2 regions of the Nonomuraea sp. NPDC049714 genome follow, and region 2 is predicted to be linked to the other one. Evidence: riboswitches for the same ligand, from Rfam matches in the RefSeq annotation. Region 2 holds a riboswitch; the other holds the start of a gene.
What was found. A riboswitch is a leader RNA that binds a small molecule or an ion and turns the genes downstream of it on or off. The one in region 2 is predicted to bind cobalamin.
Positions count from the first base shown of each region.

Region 1: another riboswitch for cobalamin. It lies ahead of ACIBQX_RS07980 (ribonucleoside-diphosphate reductase subunit alpha); the one in region 2 lies ahead of cobN (cobaltochelatase subunit CobN).

Region 1 covers NZ_JBITLM010000002.1:225,932-236,294, reverse strand. The annotation lists tRNA gene ACIBQX_RS08010 (tRNA-Gly) at 1-53, opposite strand, end outside; gene ACIBQX_RS08005 (N-acetylmuramoyl-L-alanine amidase) at 139-2,319, opposite strand; gene ACIBQX_RS08000 (hypothetical protein) at 2,572-2,859, shown strand; gene glmS (glutamine--fructose-6-phosphate transaminase (isomerizing)) at 2,882-4,690, shown strand; gene ACIBQX_RS07990 (SAM-dependent methyltransferase) at 4,779-5,525, shown strand; gene ACIBQX_RS07985 (Bug family tripartite tricarboxylate transporter substrate binding protein) at 5,576-6,490, shown strand; cobalamin riboswitch at 6,534-6,728, shown strand; gene ACIBQX_RS07980 (ribonucleoside-diphosphate reductase subunit alpha) at 6,831-8,987, shown strand; gene ACIBQX_RS07975 (ribonucleotide-diphosphate reductase subunit beta) at 9,015-10,010, shown strand; gene ACIBQX_RS07970 (mechanosensitive ion channel family protein) at 10,045-10,363, shown strand, end outside.
Region 2 covers NZ_JBITLM010000016.1:173,313-183,675, reverse strand. The annotation lists gene cobN (cobaltochelatase subunit CobN) at 1-3,358, opposite strand, end outside; cobalamin riboswitch at 3,389-3,594, opposite strand; gene cobG (precorrin-3B synthase) at 3,610-4,857, shown strand; gene ACIBQX_RS43740 (precorrin-8X methylmutase) at 4,854-5,474, shown strand; gene cobJ (precorrin-3B C(17)-methyltransferase) at 5,480-6,958, shown strand; gene ACIBQX_RS43730 (cobalt-precorrin-6A reductase) at 6,949-7,683, opposite strand; gene cobM (precorrin-4 C(11)-methyltransferase) at 7,668-8,423, opposite strand; gene cbiE (precorrin-6y C5,15-methyltransferase (decarboxylating) subunit CbiE) at 8,420-9,628, opposite strand; gene ACIBQX_RS43715 (pyridoxamine 5'-phosphate oxidase family protein) at 9,625-10,020, opposite strand; gene cobF (precorrin-6A synthase (deacetylating)) at 10,083-10,363, shown strand, end outside.

The DNA of each region.
Region 1 (10,363 bases), on a different contig from region 2:
ACCCGCGACCCTCACCTTGGCAAGGTGATGCTCTACCACTGAGCCACTTCCGCGTGCTTCCGGCACTGGCCGGTCACGGGAAAACCATATCGCCTTCGCGGAGTGCCCGTGTGCACTGAGAGGTCGGTGAAGCCAAAATCAACGGATGATGCGTACGTCTTCCGCCCGGACGAACATGACCCGGTGGCCGAGCTGGATCTGGTGGTAACGCAGGTCGCCCTTGACCATGACGTGCTTGGCCGGCTTGAACGATGTCGCCGACTGGTAGGTGCCGGTCAGGGTGTGGCCGACGGTGTAGGACTGGCCCTGGCGGATGGTGTAGGGAAGCGGGACATGGCGCTGGAAAGCGACCCCCGTGCCTCGGTAGGCGGATTTTTCGGGGTACGCCCGGCCGTACACCTTGACTGTGGGTTTGATCGGGGTGACGAGCGGGCCTCGGGCCGGGACGGCGGTCGGCCGTGACCGCGGGTTGTGGAACCAGGCCTTCTGGCCGAGATACCAGATGGCCGTCCAGTCACCGCGCCGCTCGGCGACCGCGTACCGCTGGCCGGTCGAGGCGCGGGCGCTGTGGTCGTAGACGCTGTACGTGCTGGGCTTGCCCACGAGCTTGCCGATGTCGTCGATCAGCGTGGCCTTGTGCCGCGGCTCGGTGTGCAGCCACACCACCGAAGCGCCGTGCGGGGGGCACGCCTTGGCGGGCTTGGCGGACGTACAGCCGGTGAAGCGAGGCCGGTGGTCGTCGTAGGACGGCCGGATGAGCACCGACCCGCCGCCCCCGAGCTGCGCGTCCTCCCTGGACCACTGGTACGGCGCGTCCCGATCGGGCCTGGCGAACTCCTCCTCCCTCCGCGGCGTGGCCTCGCTGGACGGCGGCTCGTGCCAGGCGGGCCCGAACGAAATCTTGAACGGCGCGTCCCACAGGGTCTCCCCGATGGGAGTGCTCCACCAGGTGTGCTCGAACGACGGGTCCTGGTCGTGCGAGGGGCCGTTCGAGGGGTCGTGCGAGGGGTCGTTCGGCAGTGCGGCCTTGTCGTACGACGTGTCCCGGCCGGCGCTCCCGAGCGGCTCGCCCAGCAGGTCGAAGTAGTGGGCCCAGTCCCAGTAGGGGCCCGGGTCGTCGTGCATGTCGGGCAGGGTGTCGGGGGTGGTGCCGGGAACGTTGTCGTGGCCGAGGATGTGGGCTCGGTCGAGGGGGATGTCGTGCTTGTTCGCCAGATGGCGGACGAGCTTGGCCGAGGCCCGGTACATCGCCTCGGTGTACCAGGTGCCGCCCTTGGCCAGGTAGCCCTCGTGTTCGATGCCGATCGAGCGGCTGTTGACATCCCAGTTGCCCGCATGCCAGGCGATGTCCTTGGTCAGCACATGCTGGGCGACATGTCCGTCGTTGGAGCGGATCGTGTAGTGCCAGCTCACGTACTTCGGGTTCTTCACCAGCGCCGAGATGCCCCGGTAGGTCCCTTCTGTGTCGTGGACGATGATGTAGTCGACCTGCCGTGAATGATCAAGACGGTCGTGGTTGCCGTAGTCCTTCTTGCCGGTCCGCTTGTACGCCGCGGGCATCCACTCACAGGTCAGCGCGGGCGGACACTCGGCCGGGCTCGCCGCCCGGCGCAGCGGAGCCGGTGACCGCAGGCCGGGCTCGGCCGTCAGCCGCACCACGGAGCCGTCGTCCGTACGGCGTGATGCTCCGGCGCGGATCACCGAGAGCACCTCGTCGGCGAAGCTCCGTGACCCCGCGTACCGGATGATCGCGCCGTACCACTGGGCCGGGTCGGAGCTGGGCCGCTCCTGGAAGGAGGCGAGCAGCGCGGCGCCGCCCCTGATGTTCGCGGCCGGATCACTGCGCAACCGCGCCGAGCTCAGCCCCGTCAACCGCCCGGCCTCCTTCAACAACGCCCCACCGGAGACGGAAGGACTCCCCGCCAGGGGACTCCCCGCCCCAGGAAGTCCCGCAGTCTCCCGCTGCGAGTCGCCGGTATGGGGAGGGGAAGACGGCTGAGAGGAGTCCGAGGGGGAGTGGCGCACCGGACGGGCGCTGTCGCCGCGTGCGTCCCCGTGGGCGTGATCGCCTCCCGGCTCGCGCTCCTGGCCGGGGAGTGCGGTGAGGTCCACGAGGTGCATCGGCCCGTAGCCGCCCGCCGTGCTCGGCTCGCCGGCGTGCGCGTCCCAGCGTGACTGCAGGTAGGAGACGCCGAGCAGAACGCTCTGCGGCACCCCGTACTCCCTGGCCGCCTCGGCGAAGTCGCCCTGCCGCCCCGCGGCCTGGCCCGGCACGGCCAGGGCGCCGGCGGTGGCGGTGAGCGCGACCCAGAGCAGCATGACAACCCCCATGTAAATGTCACGAGATGAACACTCCCCGTAACCATTCCCAGAAAGGGGTGTGTCAGACGGGACGGATGTTACGCAGGAGACCAGTTGAGTTCACGGCAAACTCCTCACCCTCTCGTGGGGCTTCACCCAGGTTCGAGTGGGTAAGCGGCCGAACCTCCATGGGAGAAGTCAGAAGTGCCTTAGAGCTAAATCCTGCCCGATTTCGGGCAGGATCTTGGCATGTCCCGATCGATCTGCGTAATGTCCTCCTCTGTGTCCACGGCACGGCATCCCTACGAAGACCTCATCGCCCACCTGACCAAGACCAGCCCCCTGGGGCCTGGTGAGGCGGCACGCGTGGTGGCCGACGTGCTGTCGTACTTCTCCGAGTCGACCGAGGAGTTCGTACGGCGGCGCCACGGCGAGCTGCAGGCTCGCGGCCTCACCAACGACGAGATCTTCCCCAGGGTCGCCGCGGAGCTACGGGGCCGCCGGGTGGCGGCCCCCGAGCTTTCCCTGCGGCAGCTACGCCGGATCATCTACGGATAGGAGACCTCGGATGTGCGGAATCGTGGCGTATATCGGGCCGAAGGACGCGGCCCCCATCCTGCTCGAAGGGCTGCAGCGGCTGGAATACCGCGGTTACGACTCCGCCGGGGTCGTGGTCTCCAACAAGGGCCTCAAGCTGCGCAAGGTCAAGGGCAGGGTCGCCGACCTGGCCAAGGTGGTGCCGGCCCGGTTCAAGGGGACGCTCGGCATCGGCCACACCCGCTGGGCCACGCACGGCGTGCCGAGTGACGTGAACGCGCACCCGCACCTGTCGGCCGACGAGCGCATCGCTGTCGTGCACAACGGCATCATCGAGAACGCCGACGAGTTGCGCGCCAAGCTGAGCGCCGACGGCGTGGAGTTCGTGTCCGAGACCGACACCGAGGTGCTCGCCCACCTGGTCGCCCGGGCCGTCGACGAGAACGACTCGCTGGAGGAGGCCGTCCGCAAGTCCCTCAAGAGCGTGGTGGGGACGTACGGCATCGCGGTGATCGACGCCGAGCGGCCGGGTGAGGTCGTCGTGGCGCGCAACGGCAGCCCGATCGTGATCGGCATCGGCGAGAAGGAGATGTTCGCCGCCTCGGACGTGGCCGCGCTGGTCCGCTACACCCGCCAGGTGGTGCACCTGGAGGACGGCGAGCTGGCCGTGCTGCGCGCCGACGGCTTCCACACCTTCGCCAGCGACGCCCGCGAGACCGCCAAGGAGCCGCTGACCGTCGACTGGGACGCCGGCCACTACGACACCGGCGGCTACGAGCACTACCTGCTCAAGGAGATCTCCGAGCAGCCCGACACGGTCACCCGCACCCTGAGCGGCCGGCTCGACGAGCGTTTCAACATCGCCCACCTGGGCGGGCTGAACATGGACGCGCGCGAGACCCGCTCCTTCCGCCGGGTGAAGGTCATCGGCTGCGGCTCGGCCTACTACGCCGGCCAGATCGGCGCGCAGCTCATCGAGGAGCTGGCCCGCATCCCGGCCGACGCCGAGCCGGCCAGCGAGTTCCGCTACCGCAACCCCGTCGTCGACCAGGACACCCTCTACGTGGCGATCAGCCAGTCCGGCGAGACCTACGACACCCTGGCCGCCGTGCAGGAGCTCAAGCGCAAGGGCGGCCGGGTCATCGGCATCGTCAACGCCGTCGGCAGCGCCATCGCCCGCGAGGTCGACGGCGGCGTCTACCTGCACGCGGGGCCGGAGGTGTCGGTGGCCTCCACCAAGGCGTTCACCTCGACCGCGGTGGCGTTCGCGCTGCTGGCGCTGCACCTGGGCCGGGTGCGCGACCTGTCGCCCGCCGACGGCCGGCGCATCTGCGAGGGCCTGCGCAGGCTGCCCGACCAGATCGGGGAGATCCTCACGCAGAGCGACAAGATCGCCCAGCTGGCGCAGAAGTACGCCGGCCATGCCAGCATGATGTTCGTGGGCCGGGTGCGCGGCTATCCGGTGGCCCGCGAGGGCGCGCAGAAGCTCAAGGAGATCTCCTACGTGCACGCCGAGGCCTACCCGGCCAGCGAGCTCAAGCACGGCCCGCTCGCGCTCATCGGCCCCGAGATCCCGACGGTGGCGATCGTCCCCGACGACGAGCTGCTCGACAAGAACCTCACCACGCTCGGCGAGATCCGCGCCCGGGGCGGCAACGTCCTGATGATCGGCCACCGTGAGCCCGACGCCAAGCTGGCCGACGACGCCATCGTGGTGCCGAAGAACGAGATCGAGCTGGACCCGATCCTGCTGACCATCCCGCTTCAGCTGCTGGCCTACCACGCCGCCGTCGCGCTCGGCCGTGACGTGGACAAGCCGCGCAACCTGGCCAAGAGCGTGACCGTCGAATAGGCGGTAAGACAAGGCTTACCGTTCGGATGGGTCATAGTCGGATTCGCCCCTGTGTCCCCCTTGACACTGAGCCCATAGTGTCAGAAAGGTGTCCCAGTCCGACCCCCACACCCCCAATGTCGCCCGGATGTACGACTACCTCCTCGGCGGCAAGGACAACTACGCGGTCGATCGTGAGGCCATTGACAGGCTGACGGATCTGATCCCGGAGGCGCTGCCGCTGGCCCGCGCCAGCCGCGGCTTCCTCCAGCGGGCGGTCCGTTACGTCGCGCAGGAAGGCGTGGAGCAGTTCCTCGACCTCGGCAGCGGCCTGCCCACGCAGGGCAACGTGCACGAGGTGGCACCGCACGCCGTGGTCGTCTACGTCGACCAGGACCCGATCGTGGCGGCGCACGCGCGTGCGCTGCTGCGGGGGGAGGACAGGGCGGTCTTCGTGGAGGCCGACCTGCTCGACCTCGACCGGATTCTGGCGGGAGCCAGCGGCCTTCTCGACCTGAACGAGCCGGTCGCGGTCCTGATGGTGTCGATGCTGCACTCCTTCCCAGCGGGCCGCGATCCCGATGGCCTGGTGGCCCGCCTGCGCGAGGCGGTGGCGCCGGGCAGCTATCTGGCGCTCACGCACGCCACCTCCAGCAGCCGGCAGGAGGGCGAGGCGTCCACCGACCGCAGCCCGGAGGAGATCCGTGCCTTCTTCGGCGACTTCGAGCTGGTGCCTCCGGGTCTGGTGCAGGCGGCCGACTGGCGTCCTGACCGGCCCCGGCTGGTGGGCGGCCCGCTGCTGCCCTCGTACGTGCTGGCGGGTCTGGCCCGGAAACCGCAGGACCCCGATGTGTAACTCTGCGTTATGTGACAATAACGTGAAGTAGGGGACTCGGGGGGTGCGTCATGCGGCGAAGACGGTTTCTCGCAGGCGGACTGGGGGCGGCCGCCTGCCTGGCCGGCTGCGGCACCCAGCGCCACGTCCCGGGAGCGAACGGCGGGCGGCCGTACACGATCGTCGCGGGGGGAGCGCGGTGGCGGCCGGTGACGCGGGCGTTCGTCGCGGCGGTGCGCGAGGCCGGGTTCCCGGTGGCCGGGCCGGGACAGGCCGTCCGGCTCACCGTCACCGGGCTGCCGGCGCTCGCCGCGGCCGAGCTCAACGACGGGCTGACGCTGGCCGAGACCGCGACGCCGCTGGCCCGGCTGGCGGGCGAGGTCGAGGTCGTGCTCGTGCCCGCCGACTCCCGCTTCAGGACCTTCGCCGACTTCGGCGCGCACCTGCTCGCCCACACCGGCCGGACGCCCCTGGCCGGCGGCCCCCTGGGGGAGCCCGACCACCTGCTGTTCGGGCTGATCGCCAAGGGGGTCGGCGCCGACATCCGGCAGGTCGACTACACCGGCTACCAGAGCAGCGCGGAGGCCGCCACCGCGCTGTTCGCGGGCCGGGCCGAGGCGGTCGTCGGCACGCTCGCCGACTGGCGCCCCCACATCGATCAGGAGCGGGTACGAGTGCTCGCCGTGTCGTGCGCCAAGCGCTTCCCCGGGCTGGACGCGCCGAGCCTGCTGGAGAGCGGCGTGCGCGTCGACTTCGCCAACTGGTGCGCCGTCGTCGGGCCGGCCGCCATGCAGGACGAGGCCCGCGCCTCGGCCGTCGGCATGTGCGAGGAGGTGACGGGGTCCGCGGCCTGGCGGCGGGCCTGCCGTACCGGAGGATGGGCGCCGATCCCGCTGGCGGGCGAGGAGTTCGTGCAGTGGCTGGCCTCGGAGGTGCGGCGGACCAAGGCAGTGATGCGCGACCTCGGGCTCTTGGGAGCGCGCTGAGGCACAAGATGCTGGGGCAGTTGCGGAAACTGCCACTAGATGTAGGATCCTGCTCGTCGCTGGTTCGCCTCCTGGAGGCGGAGCAAAAGGGAACCCGGTGCGATTCCGGGGCTGCCCCGCAGCGGTGAGCGGGAACGACCGCCGTCACGTGCACTGGAGAGATCTGGGAAGCGACGGCCAGTAGGAGGATGACAGGCGCCCGCAAGCCCGAAGACCTGCCGGTGATGTGAATGTCCAGGGCCTCGAGGGAGGGTCCGGGGGCGTCCGCGGCCGGCGTTCGAGGCGAGCCGCAGTGCTCTCGCGTGCCCTCATCGAGGATGAGCTCGCGAGGAGAGAGCACGTGACACAGATCGTTGAGGCCGATCGGCGGCTGGCCATCGAGGAAGCCGCCGCCCGGGTGATCACCGACCCGGCCAACTCCCGGGTGGCCGCCCGGCTGCTCGCCGAGGAGATCGCCGACGAGGCCGCCCGGCACGGGGTGCGCTCGTTCTCCGAATCCGTGGCCGCCACCCACGCCGCCGGGCTGGTCCAGGACGCGCTCGCGGCGTTCGTCGCGGCCAACGCCGCCGAGCTGGACGCGCTGATCCGCGAGGAAGCCGACGAGCGCTTCGAGTACTTCGGGCTCCGCACGGTCTACGACCGCTACCTGCTGCGCCACCCGGACACGCGGGCGGTGCTGGAGCGGCCGCAGCACTTCTTCCTGCGGGTGGCGTGCGGGCTCTCCACGACGGTCGCCGAGGCCGCCGAGCTCTACGCCCTGATGTCCACCCTGTCCTACCTGCCGAGCTCGCCGACGCTGTTCAACTCCGGCTCACGGCGGCCCCAGCTCTCCTCCTGCTTCCTGCTCGACTCACCCCGCGACGAGCTGGAGGCGATCTATGACCGGTACGGTCAGGTGGCCCGACTGTCGAAGTACGCCGGCGGCATCGGCATCTCCTGGACCCGGGTCCGCTCGCGCGGCTCGCTGATCAAGGGCACCAACGGGCACTCCAACGGCATCGTGCCCTGGCTGCGCACCCTGGACTCCTCGGTGGCCGCGGTCAACCAGGGCGGCCGCCGCAAGGGCGCGGCCTGCGTCTACCTGGAGACCTGGCACGCCGACATCGAGGAGTTCCTGGAGCTGCGGGACAACACCGGCGAGGACGCCCGCCGCACCCACAACCTCAACCTGGCCAACTGGGTGCCGGACGAGTTCATGCGCCGGGTGGAGGCGGACGAGCCCTGGTCGCTGTTCGACCCGAAGCAGGTGCCCGACCTCACCGACCTGTACGGCGAGGCGTTCACCCGCGCCTACCGGGCCTACGAGGCCGACGGGCGATTCGTTCGTCAGATCCCCGCCCGGACCCTCTACGGCCGCATGATGCGCACGCTGGCGCAGACCGGCAACGGCTGGATGACGTTCAAGGACGCGGCCAACCGCACCTCCAACCAGACGGCCCGTCCCGAGAACGTCATCCACCTGTCGAACCTGTGCACCGAGATCCTGGAGGTCACCAGCGACGCCGAGACCGCGGTGTGCAACCTCGGCTCCATCAACCTCGCCGCCCACCTGCGCGAGGGGGACGGGATCGACTGGGACAGGCTGCGCTCGACCGTACGCACCGCCGTGCGCTTCCTCGACGCCACCATCGACCTCGGGTTCTACCCGACGCCCGAGGCCGAAGCGGCCAACCGGCGGTGGCGGCCGATCGGGCTGGGCGTGATGGGCCTGGCGGATGTGTTCTTCACGCTGCGGCTGCCGTTCGACTCGCCCGAGGCGCTCGCGCTGTCGACCCGCATCGCCGAGGAGATCGCGCTGGCCGCCTACGACACCTCCGCCGACCTGGCCGCCGAGCGCGGCAGGCACCCGTCCTACGACGACACCCGGGCCGCCGGGGGAGTGCTGCACCCCGACCACTACGACGCCGCCACCTCGCCGCGCTGGGACGCGGTGCGCGCCAAGATCGCCGCCTCCGGCCTGCGCAACTCCCTCATGCTCGCCATCGCGCCGACGGCCACGATCGCCTCCATCGCCGGCTGCTACGAGTGCATCGAGCCGCAGGTGTCCAACGTCTTCAAGCGCGAGACGCTTTCCGGCGAGTTCCTCCAGGTCAACCGCTATCTGGTGGCCGACCTCCAGGCACGCGGGCAGTGGACCCAGCAGGTGCGCGACGACCTCAAGCGGGCCGACGGCTCGGTCCAGAACGTGCCCGGCGTCCCCGACGATCTCAAAACGCTCTACCGCACGGCCTGGGAGCTGCCGCAGAAGGCCCTGATCGACCTGGCGGCGGCACGGCAGCCGTACATCGACCAGTCGCAGTCGCTCAACCTCTTCATGGCCGAACCGACCATCGGCAAGCTGTCGTCGATGTACGCCTACGCGTGGAAGAGCGGCCTGAAGACCACCTACTACCTGCGCTCCCGCCCGGCCACCCGGATCGCGCAGACCACCATTCAGCGGGCCGCCCCGGACGTCTGCTCCCTGGAGAACCCGGAAACCTGCGAAGCCTGCCAGTAGATCCCTTGTCTGTACGGAGAACTCCCCATGCTGCTTGACCCCGGAATGGACCTCACCCTGCGCCCGATGCGCTACCCGGACTTCTACGAGCGCTACCGGGCCGCGATCCGCAACACCTGGACGGTCGAGGAGGTCGACCTGCACACCGACCTCGCCGACCTGGCCAGGATGACGCCCCAGGAACGCCACCTGATCAACCGGCTCGTCGCCTTCTTCGCCACCGGCGACTCCATCGTGGCCAACAACCTCGTGCTCAACCTCTACCAGCACGTCAACGCCCCCGAGGCGCGCCTGTACCTGAGCAGGCAACTGTACGAGGAGGCCGTCCACGTGCAGTTCTACCTCACACTGCTGGACACCTACCTGCCCGATCCGGACGAGCGGGTCAAGGCGTTCGCCGCCATCGAGCACATCCCGTCCATCCGCGACAAGGCCGAGTTCTGCTTCAGGTGGATCGACTCCATCAACGGGATCCAGCGCCTGGAGACCCCTGGCGAGCGCAAGCAGTTCCTGCTCAACGTCATCTGCTTCGCCGCCTGCATCGAGGGCCTGTTCTTCTACGGCGCGTTCGCCTACGTCTACTGGTTCCGCTCCCGGGGGCTGCTCAGCGGGCTCGCCACCGGGACGAACTGGGTGTTCCGCGACGAGTCCATGCACATGGAGTTCGCCTTCAGCGTCGTGGACACCGTACGGGCCGAGGAGCCCGAGCTGTTCGACGACGAGCTGAGCGAGCAGGTGACCCGGATGATCGAGGAGGCCGTCGAGGCGGAGCTGGCCTTCGCCGGCGACCTGTGCGGCGACGGTATGCCGGGGATGAGCGTCGGGCAGATGCGTGCCTACCTGGAGTACGTCGCCGACCAGCGCCTGGCCAGGCTCGGCCTGCCCGCCAGATACGGTACCGCCAACCCGTTCGCGTTCATGGAGCTGCAGGACGTTCAGGAACTGGCCAACTTCTTCGAACGGCGTGTTTCCGCTTACCAGGTGGCTGTTGAGGGCAATGTGAGCTTTGATGAGACGTTCTAGATAATTTGGTGGGATATTTCGGGAGGTTGTGAAGGTGACGTCGACGGCTCACTGGCTGATCCTGGCCGTGTCCGTGGCTGGAGCGATCCTGCTGGTGGAACTGGCCAGACGGGCGCTGACCAGAGCCGGGCGCAAGTGGGACCTGGCCCGCCACCTGGTGGAGCGCTGCGCCTGGCCGGCCTTCGCGGTGGCCGCGACGCTGTCGTTCAACCTGGTGTTCGAGCCGTCGATGATCGGCGTGTCGCGGGAAGACCTGGCCGTCGGCGCCGTGATCGAGCGCGTGGTCGGACTCGTCTCGATCGTGGGGCTCACCTGGCTGATCATCCAGGCCAGCTACGCTCTCACGGACCTCG
Region 2 (10,363 bases):
CGCCCTTGTAGCCGTGCCGCCGCATCGCGGCCAGCCATCGGGGGTTGACGACCCTGGCACGGAAGATGCGGGACGTCTCCTCCGACAGGGTACGGGTCCGTACCGCGTCAGGGCGGGTGCTGTCGCCCACGTACGCGACGGGGGCCCTGCCGGTGAGCGCGCGGACGGTGGCGATCATGCCGCCGTGGTACTGGAAGTAGTCGTCGGAGTCGGCGATGTCGTGCTCGCGGGTGTCGACGTTCTTGGCGGCCACGGCGATCCGGCGGTAGGCGTCCTCCATCTGCGGGCGGGCGGCGACGCCGTCGAGGTCGCGGCCGTAGGCGTAGCCGCCCCACGCCGCGTACACCTCGGCCAGGTCGGCGTCGTCACGCCAGTTGCGGCTGTCGATGAGCGGCAGCAATCCGGCCCCGTACGCGCCGGGCGCCGAGCCGAAGATCCGCATCGTCGCCTGGCGCTCGTCGCCGCCGCTCCGGCGGGCGTGGGCGCGCACGTAGTTGTCCTCGTCCGCCTCGTCCAGCCGGGCGGCCAGGCGTACGGCGTCGTCGAGCATGCCCACCACGTGCGGGAAGGCGTCGCGGAAGAAGCCGCTGATGCGGACCGTCACGTCGATCCTGGGGCGGCCGAGCTCGGCGAGCGGGATGGGCTCCAGGCTCGTGACACGGCGCGACGCCTCGTCCCATTCGGGGCGGATGCCGAGCAGGGCCAGCACCTCGGCCACATCGTCGCCCGCGGTGCGCATGGCGCTGGTGCCCCAGACGGACAGACCCACCGAGCGCGGCCACTCCCCCGTGTCGGCGTGATAGCGCTCCAGCAGCGAGTCCGCCATCGCCTGACCGGTCTCCCAGGCCAACCTGCTCGGGACCGCGCGGGGGTCGACGGAGTAGAAGTTGCGGCCGGTCGGCAGGACGTTGATGAGGCCGCGCATGGGGGAGCCGCTCGGGCCCGCGGGGACATAGCCGCCGTCGAGGGCGTGCAGGAGGTGGTCGAGCTCGTCAGTGGTACGGGCCAGCCGCGGCACCACCTCGGTGGCGGCGAAGGCGAGAATGCGGGTGACAAGATCCAGCTGATCGCCGCTCCGCGTGCCGACGGGCTCGACACCGCCCGCGATGTCAGCGGCGGAGGCCGTTTCGAGCACAGCGCGGGCGACCTCGGGCGCGGCGTCCGGCGCCCAGCCGCGCTCCTCCATCGCCTCGACCAGGGCGCGGGCGACGGCCTCGGCTCGGTCCACGTGGCTCAGCCCGGCCGTGCCGTCCTCCGCCAGCCCGAGCGCCTCGCGCAGGCCGGGCAGGGTCTCCCGGCCTGACCACATCTGCCGGGCCCGCAACATCGCCAGCACCAGGTCCACCCGTACCTGGCCGGTCGGCGCCTGCCCGAGCACGTGCAGGCCGTCGCGGATCTGCGCGTCCTTCACCTCGCACAACCAGCCGTCCACGTGCAGGATGAAGTCGTCGAACTCGCTGTCATGCGGCCGGTCGGCCAGCCCGAGGTCGTGGTCGAGCCGGGCGGCCTGGATCAGGGTCCAGATCTGCGCCCGGATGGCGGGCAGTTTGGCCGGGTCCATGGCGGCGATGGTGGCGTGCTCGTCGAGGAGCTGTTCCAGCCGGGCGATGTCACCGTAGGTGTCGGCGCGGGCCATCGGCGGCACCATGTGGTCGACCAGCACGGCGTGCGCCCGCCGCTTGGCCTGGGTGCCCTCGCCCGGGTCGTTGACCAGGAAGGGGTAGATCAGCGGCAGATCGCCGATGGCGGCGTCGGTGCCGCAGGCGGCCGACATTCCCGCCGACTTGCCCGGCAGCCACTCCAGGTTGCCGTGTTTGCCCACGTGCACCATCGCGTGCGCGGCGAACTCGGCCGAAAGCCAGCGGTAGGCGGCCAGGTAGTGGTGGCTCGGCGGCAGGTCGGGGTCGTGGTAGATGGCGATCGGGTTCTCGCCGAATCCGCGCGGCGGCTGCACCATCACCACCAGGTTCCCGGCGCGCAGCGCGGCCAGCACGATGTCGCCCTCGTGCACGAACAACTCGCCCGGCGGCGGCCCCCAGTGCTGTTCCATCCGGGCCCGTAAGTTCTCGGGCAGGGTCCGGTACCAGCGCTCGTAGGAGGCGGCGGAGATGCGTACAGGGTTGCCCGCCAGGTGCTCCTCGGTCAGCCAGTCCTGGTCCTGGCCGCCGGTGGCGATGAGCGCGTGGATGAGCGCGTCGCCGTCCTGCTCGGCCACTCCAGGGAAGCCGTCGCCCAGGTCGTAGCCCGCCTCGGCGAGCCGGGCCAGCAGCCGCACGGTGCTGGCCGGCGTGTCCAGCCCGACCGCGTTGCCCACCCGGGAGTGCTTGGTGGGGTACGCCGACAGCATCACCACCAGGCGGCGTTCGGCGGGCGGGGTGTGCCGCAGCAGGCCGTGCCGGACCGCGATGCCCGCCACCCGGGCGGCCCGCTCGGCGTCGGCGACGTAGACGGTGAGCCCGTGCTCGTCGATCTCCTTGAACGAGAACGGCACCGTGATGATCCGCCCGTCGAACTCGGGGATCGCCACCTGCGAGGCCGCGTCCAGCGGCGAGAGCCCGTCGTCGTTCTCCTCCCACGCCTGCTTCGAGGTGGTCAGGCAGAGTCCTTGCAGGATCGGCACATCCAGCGCGGCGAGTGCGCCGACGTCCCAGGCTTCGTCGTCACCACCCGCCCCCGCGGTGGCCGGTCGGGAGCCGCCCGCCGCGAGCACGGTCACCACCAGCGCGTCGGCCGCGCCCAGCGTGTCGAGCAGCTCCGGCTCCGCGGTGCGCAGCGAGGAGCAGAAGACCGGTAGTGCCTGCCCGCCCGCCGCCTCGATGGCCGTGCAGAGCGTCTCGACGAACGCGGTGTTGCCGGCCATGTGATGCGCGCGGTAGTACAGCACACCTACCACCGGCCCGCTCCGGGAGCCGGCCACCCGCTCCAGCCGTCCCCAGGCGGGCGAGGGTACGGGCGGCGCGAACCCGTGCCCCGTCAGCAGGACGGTGTCCGACAGGAACGCGTGCAGCTCGGCCAGGTTGGCCGGCCCGCCGTGGGCGAGGTAGGCGTGCGCCTCGGCGCAGACGCCGCCGCTGACCGTGGACAGCTCCATCAGCTCGGCGTCCGGTGTCTGCTCGCCGCCGAGCACCACGACGGGGCGCGGCTGCGCCAGCAGCGCGTCCAGGCCCTCTTCCCAGGCCCGGCGACCGCCGAGCAGGCGGACGACGACCAGATCGACGCCGTCGAGCAGGTCCGGCAGATCCTCGGCCGTCAGCCTGGCGGGGTTGTCCCACCGGTAGGCCGCGCCGCTGGCCCGGGCACTCAGCAGATCTGTGTCGGAGGTCGAGAGCAGCAGGACGGAACGGCTGTCGCCAGGCACGGCGCATCCTCCCTCGGGGTCCTCGCCCCGGGTAGCGGGTGTCGCGACGGCAGGAGTCTCCTGGCTCCCGGATCAGCGCTCACCCCGGCCTTCCCACCCGTCGCCGGGTAGTGGCCTGTGGTGGGGTTCGCTCCCCGGTCACAGTGGCGGGACCGCGCCGGTTTCGCACCGGCTTCCTCCCTTTGCCATCGCCTATCCAGGAGCCTACGGCAGGAGCCGCCATCGCCATAGGTGGCGTTACCATCCTCTTCGTGTCCATAGCCGACTTTTCCGGACGGGTGCGCCCTGACGCCTGTCCGGGAGCGCTACAGGTGCACGAGGCCGCCGACGGCCGGTTGGCGCGCGTTCGCCTGCCGGGCGGCGCTGTCACCCCCGTTCAGCTCCGTGAGATCGCGGCCTGCGCGGACGAGCTCGGCTCGGGGGTGATCGAGCTCACCTCACGGGCGAACGTGCAGGTGCGTGGCCTGCGCTCCGACTCCGCCGCCGCTTTCGCCGAGCGGATCGCAGCCGTGGGTCTGCTGCCGTCCGCCGCCCACGAGCGGGTACGCAACATCATCGGCTCGCCTCTGGGCGGGCGGGGCCCTGGGGGGTTGCTCGACACGCAACCGATGGTGGACGCCCTCGACCGGGCGCTTTGCGCGCGTCCACGGCCGGCCGGGCTGCCGGGACGTTTCTTGTTCGTGCTGGACGACGGTACGGGAGATGTGGCCGGGCTCGGCGGGGACGTCACGTTCGCGGCCGTGAGCTCGGGCTACGGGCGATTACTGCTGGCGGGCTCGGACAGCGGGCTCGTCGTGTCCCTGGACTCCGCGGTCCCGCTCATGATCTCCGCAGCGGAGGCGTTCCTCGATGAACGGTCCTCCCTGAGCGAAAGCGCAGGCACCGCCTGGCGGATCCACGAGTTGGAGAACGGCCCCGAGCGGATCGCCGAGCGTCTGAACGATTTCACAGTGCAGCAGGCTGATCCCGGTGCCTTGAACGAGGAGATCGATCATGCCGCCTCCGCCGGCGCAGGCGATGTCGGCGGCGCCGGTGGCCTGGGTGGCGCAGGTGGCGGGCGGCGGGCTGGGCGCGTCGGTCAGCGGGATGGCCGCGTCGCGCTCGAAGCCCTGGTGCCGCTCGGCCGGTTGACGCCCGGCCAGGCTCGGGCGCTCGCCGACGGCGGGCCCGAGGTGCGGCTCACTCCGTGGCGGAGCACCGTACTGCTGGATCTGTCCCCCGCAGGAGCGGATCGCGCCGCGAACGTGCTCGAAGAGGCCGGGCTCGTCGTCGACCCGGCGTCGCCGTGGGCCGGTGTCACCGCCTGTACCGGCCGGCCGGGCTGCGCCAAATCGCTGGCAGACGTCCAGGCCGACGCGCGGCGCTGGGTGAAGAGCCTGGACGCCGCGCCGCGGACGCCCGTGCACTGGGCCGGTTGCGAGCGTCGCTGCGGGCTCCCACGCGGCCAGGTCGTCCAGATGATCGCCACCGAAGACGGTTACCAGGAAAGGCAGCAGTGATCGACTACATCCGCGACGGCGCCGAGATCTACCGGCGATCCTTCGCGACCATTCGCGCCGAGACCGACCTGTCCGGCATGCCGTCCGAGGTCGCGCAGGTGGCGGTGCGGATGATCCACGCCTGCGGGATGACCGACCTCGTCGCCGACCTGGACTGGTCGCCCGCCGTGGTCGCCCGTGCCAGGCAGGCGCTGCGCCGCGGCGCGCCCGTGCTGTGCGACGCCATGATGGTCGCCTCCGGCGTGACCCGGCGCAGGCTGCCCGCCGCCAACGAGGTGCTCTGCACGCTGGGCGAGCCCGGCGTCGCCGACCTGGCCGAACGACTCGGCACCACCCGCAGCGCCGCCGCCCTCGAACTCTGGCGCGACCGCCTCGACGGCGCGGTGGTGGCGATCGGCAACGCGCCCACCGCCCTGTTCCGGCTGCTCGAACTGGTCGCCGAGGGCGCGGGCAGGCCCGCGGCGGTGCTCGGCATCCCCGTGGGGTTCATCGGCGCGGCCGAGTCCAAGCGAGCGCTGGCGGAGAGCGATCTGGATTATCTGGTGGTGCACGGCCGTCGCGGCGGCAGTGCGATGACGGCGGCGGCGGTCAACGCCATCGCGAGCGAGACGGAGTGAGTGCGATGACGGGACGGCTGTACGGGGTCGGCCTCGGCCCGGGGGATCCCGAACTGGTCACGGTCAAGACCGCCCGGCTGATCGGCGAGGCGGACGTGATCGCCTATCACGCAGCCCGGCACGGCCGCAGCATCGCCCGCTCCATCGCGCTGCCGTACATGAAAGAAGGGCAGATCGAGGAGCTCCTGCTCTACCCGCTGACCACGGAGACGACCGACCACCCCGGCGGCTACCAGGGCGCGCTCGACGACTTCTACGCCGACTGCGCCGAACGGCTGGCCACTCACCTGGACGCGGGCCGCACCGTGGTCGTCCTGTCCGAGGGCGACCCGCTGTTCTACGGCTCCTACATGCACATGCACAAGCGGCTCGCCCATCGTTACCCGACGGAGGTGGTGCCCGGCGTGACGTCCGTCAGCGCGGCCGCCGCGGTGCTGGGCCGGCCGCTGGTGGAGCGGGACGAAGTGCTCACCGTCCTGCCCGGCACGCTGCCCGCCGAGGAGCTGGCCGAGCGGCTGCGGGGCACCGACTCGGCCGCGGTGCTCAAGCTGGGCCGGACCTTCACGAAGGTCCGCGACGCCTTGGCCGAGGCCGGCCGCCTCGACGACGCCTGGTACGTGGAGCGCGCCACCATGGGCGCCGAGCGGGTCGCGCCGCTCAAGGACGTCGACGCGGACGGCGTGCCGTACTTCTCGCTGGCTCTGCTGGCCAGCCCGGCCGAGCGGACCTTCGTTCCCCAGCCCGCGGTGACCGAGGGACGGGGTGAAGTGAGCGTGGTCGGCCTCGGCCCGGCCGGGCGGCCGTGGCTCACGCCGGAGGCGCAGGAGGCGCTGGCGGCGGCGACGGACCTGGTCGGCTACGGCCCGTACGTGGACCGGGTGGCGCCGAACCCGCGCCAGCGCCGCCACCGCACCGACAACCGGGTCGAGGCCGAGCGGGCCAGGCACGCGTTCGAGCTGGCCCGCGAAGGGGCGCGGGTGGCCGTGGTGTCCTCCGGCGATCCCGGCGTGTTCGCCATGGCCAGCGCCGTCCTCGAAGCGGCGGGCGACTACCCCGACGTGCCGGTACGGATCGTTCCCGGACTGACCGCGGCGCAGGCGGTGGCCAGCAGGGTCGGCGCTCCCCTGGGGCATGACTACTGTGTGATGTCGCTGTCGGACCTGCTCAAGCCGTGGGAGGTGGTGGCCGACCGGCTGTCGGCCGCCGCACGGGCGGACCTGGTGCTGGCGATCTACAATCCGGCCTCGCGCAGCCGTACCTGGCAGCTCGGAGCGGCCCGTGACCTGCTGCTGGAGCACCGCGACGCGACGACCCCCGTGGTGATCGGCCGCAACGTCGGCGGCGCCGAGGAGAGTGTCACCGTCACCACACTCGGCGAGTTCGATCCCGCCCAGGTCGACATGCGCTGCCTGCTGATCGTCGGCTCCTCGACCACCCGCGTCACGGATCGCGGCGTCGTCTACACGCCCCGCTGCTACCCCTGAGCCCAGGCCGCCGCCGCGGTCACGGTGTCCACCAGCAGGATGCCCGGCGGCGGTGCCGGCCGGTCCACCATGATCACCGGCAGCCCCAGCTCGCGGGCCGCGACCAGCTTGGCGCTGGTCATCTCACCGCCGCTGTCCTTGGTGACCAGCACGTCCAGGCGGTGCTCGTGGATGAGGGACCGCTCCCCTTCGACCGTGTACGGGCCGCGATCGAGCAGCACGTGCACGTGGGCCGGGACGGGCGCGTCGGGCGGGTCGACCGACCTGGCCAGCAGCCACATCCCGGACAGCCCGGTGAAGACCGGCAGGCTGCGGCGGCCGGTGGTGAGGAACACCCGCCCCGCGGCTCCCTCGGCCAGCCGGTCGGCCGCCTCCTCCAGGGAGGAGACGCGCTGCCAGGCGTCGCCGGGGCTCTCCCGCCAGCCCGGCCTGCGCAGCAGGAGCAGCGGCACACCGGTCCGCGCCGAAGCCTCGGCCGCGGAGGCCGTCATCCGCGCCGCGAACGGGTGCGTCGCGTCCACCACGGCGTCGATCCGCTCGGTGGCCAGCCAGGCGGCCAGACCGTCCGGCCCGCCGAACCCGCCCTCCCGCACCTCGCCCACCGGCAGCCGCGGGTTGCGCACCCGCCCGGCCAGCGACGACACCACATGCGTGCCCTCGCCGGTCAGCTCGGCGGCCAGAGCCCGCGCCTCGGCGGTGCCGCCCAGGATCAGGACCCGGCGCATGGTCGCGCCCGTTCCGCGCTGTAGAGATGGCTGTCGGGGAACTGCGTCGCCGACAGCACCCGGCCGACGACGATCACCGCCGTACGCCGGATGCCGGCCTCGTGGACCTGACCGGCGATGTCCGCCAGTGTCCCGCGCAGGATGACCTCGTCGTCCCTGCTGGCCCGCGCGACCACCGCGACCGGGCAGTCCGGGCCGTACGAGGGCAGCAGCTCGGCCACCACCGCGTCGATCCGCTGCACGGCCAGGTGCAGCACCATCGTCGCGCCGCTGGCGCCGAGCGTCGTCAGGTCCTCGCCCTCGGGCATCGGCGTGGCCCGTGCCGAGGTGCGGGTCAGGATGATCGTCTGGCCGACGCCGGGCACGGTCAGCTCCCTGCCGAGAGCGGCTGCCGCCGCCGCGAACGCCGGAACTCCAGGGACCACCTCGTACGGCACACCGAGCACGTCCAGCCGGCGCATCTGCTCGGCCACCGCGCTGAACACCGACGGGTCGCCCGAGTGCAGCCGCGCCACGTCCAGGCCCTGACCGTGGGCGGCGGCCAGCTCCTCGACGATCTCGTCCAGCGTCAGGTTCGCCGTGTCCACCAGCCTCGTGTCCGCCGGGCAGGAGGCGAGGAGCTCTCGCGGCACGAGCGAGCCCGCGTACAAGCAGACCGGCGACGACTCCAGTCGCCGGAGCCCGCGCAGCGTGATCAGGTCGGCGGCGCCCGGGCCCGCTCCGATGAAGTAGACGGTCACGCTCGATCCTTCCTGGTGACCGACCAGACGGTCACCGGCATCGCGGCCCGCCATCCCGTGAAGGAGCCGACGGGCGAGGCTCGCTGTACGGCCAGGCGCACCAGCTCGCCGCCCAGCCGGGCGTACCATCCGGCCACGACGGCCTCGGACTCCAGGGTGACGGCGTTGACCACGAGCCTGCCGCCGGGTCGCAGCGCCGACCAGCACCTTTCCAGCAGTCCGGGCCCGGTCGCGCCGCCGCCGACGAATACGGCGTCCGGTGCGGGCAATCCGTCCAGGGCAGCGGGCGCCTTGCCTTCCACCACCCGCAGCGACGGCACTCCGAGGGCATCGGCGTTGCGCCGGATCGCCCCAGCCCGATCGCCACGGCTCTCGACCGCGACGGCTGCGCACGCTGGGTGGCTGCGCATCCACTCGATGGCGATGCTGCCGGCCCCCGCGCCGACGTCCCACAGCAGTTCGCCGGGGACCGGTGCGAGCCGCGACAGGCTGACCGCGCGGACCTCGCGCTTGGTGAGCTGCCCGTCGTGCTCGTACGCCGCGTCAGGGAGGCCGGGGACGCGGGCCAGCGGTTCGGCGTCCGGCTCGGCCACACACTCGATCGCGATCACGTTCAAGGACGAGGGTGCCGGCGCCGCCCAGCCCGCCGCCGTACCGGGCAGCACCGACTCCGACGCCGCGCCCAGGTCCGACAGCACTGTCATCGGGCTCGGGCCGTACCCTTTCCCGGCCAGTAGCCCCGCCACCAGGGACGGCGAGTCGCGTCCCGCGCCCAGCACGACGATCCGCCGTCCGGGCAGCAGGGCGGCGTTCAGCGCAGTCGGCCGACGGCCCACGAAGCTCACCACCTCCACCTGCTCGACCGGCCAGCCGAGCCGGGCGCACGCCAGTGACAGCGACGACAGGTGCGGCAGCACCCTGACCCGCGAGGCACCCAGCAGGCTCACCAGGGTGGAGCCGATGCCGTAGAACATCGGATCGCCGCTGGCCAGCACGCATACGTCGTGATCGGCGTACCTTTCCAGCAGCGCGAGCAGCGCCGGGAGCAGCGGTGACGGCCAGACGACCCGCTCGGCGGCGGAGGCCGGCACGAGGTCGAGCTGCCGGGCGCTGCCCATGAGGACCTCCGCCTGCTCCAGTGCACGGCACGACTCGGCGGGCAGGCCGTCCCAGCCGTCCGCGCCGATGCCGACGACGATGATCACACGTTGCCCAGCACGTTCGTCACCTGGATCTCCATGACCGGTCTGGACGGGTTCGGACGCGGGGGCTTGTAGCGCGCGGTGTAGCGGCGCTCGGCGTCGGCCACCTGCTCCGGCTCGGTCCGCAGCACGGCCCGGCCCTCCAGCGTCGACCACCGCCGGCCGTCCACCTGGGTCAGCGCCACCAGCACGCCGGACGGGCCGGACCGGGCGACGAGCCTGGCCTTGTACGAGGACCCGGAGGTGATCACGCGGGCGGTCGCCGTCACCAGATCCAGCGTGCCCCCCACCGGGACCACGTGCGGCGGCCCGCCGGAACGCGAGGTGGCGAGCGTGCACAGATGCCGCTCCTGCCAGAATGCGGCGAAGCCGTCGCCCTGCTCGACCAGATCCACGGTCCTCCTCGGGTGTTTTGCGAGCGATATCGTATATCTCCCGCTCTGGCACACTCTTACGGGTGAAGCGGCTACTCGTCATCGGCATCGGCGCAGGCGATCCCGACCATCTCACCCTCCAGGCGGTCAAGGCCATCGCCCGCACGGACGTGTTCTTCCTCGTCGACAAGGGCGAGATGAAGGACGAGCTGGTGCAACTCAGGCAGGACTTGATCGCTGAACACGGCCGCCCGCCGTACCGGATCGCCGAAGCCCGCGACCCGGAACGCGACCGGAGCGCTTCCGCCTACACCGCCGCCGTCGAGGACTGGCGCACGCGCCGGGCGCTGGCCTGCGAAGCGCT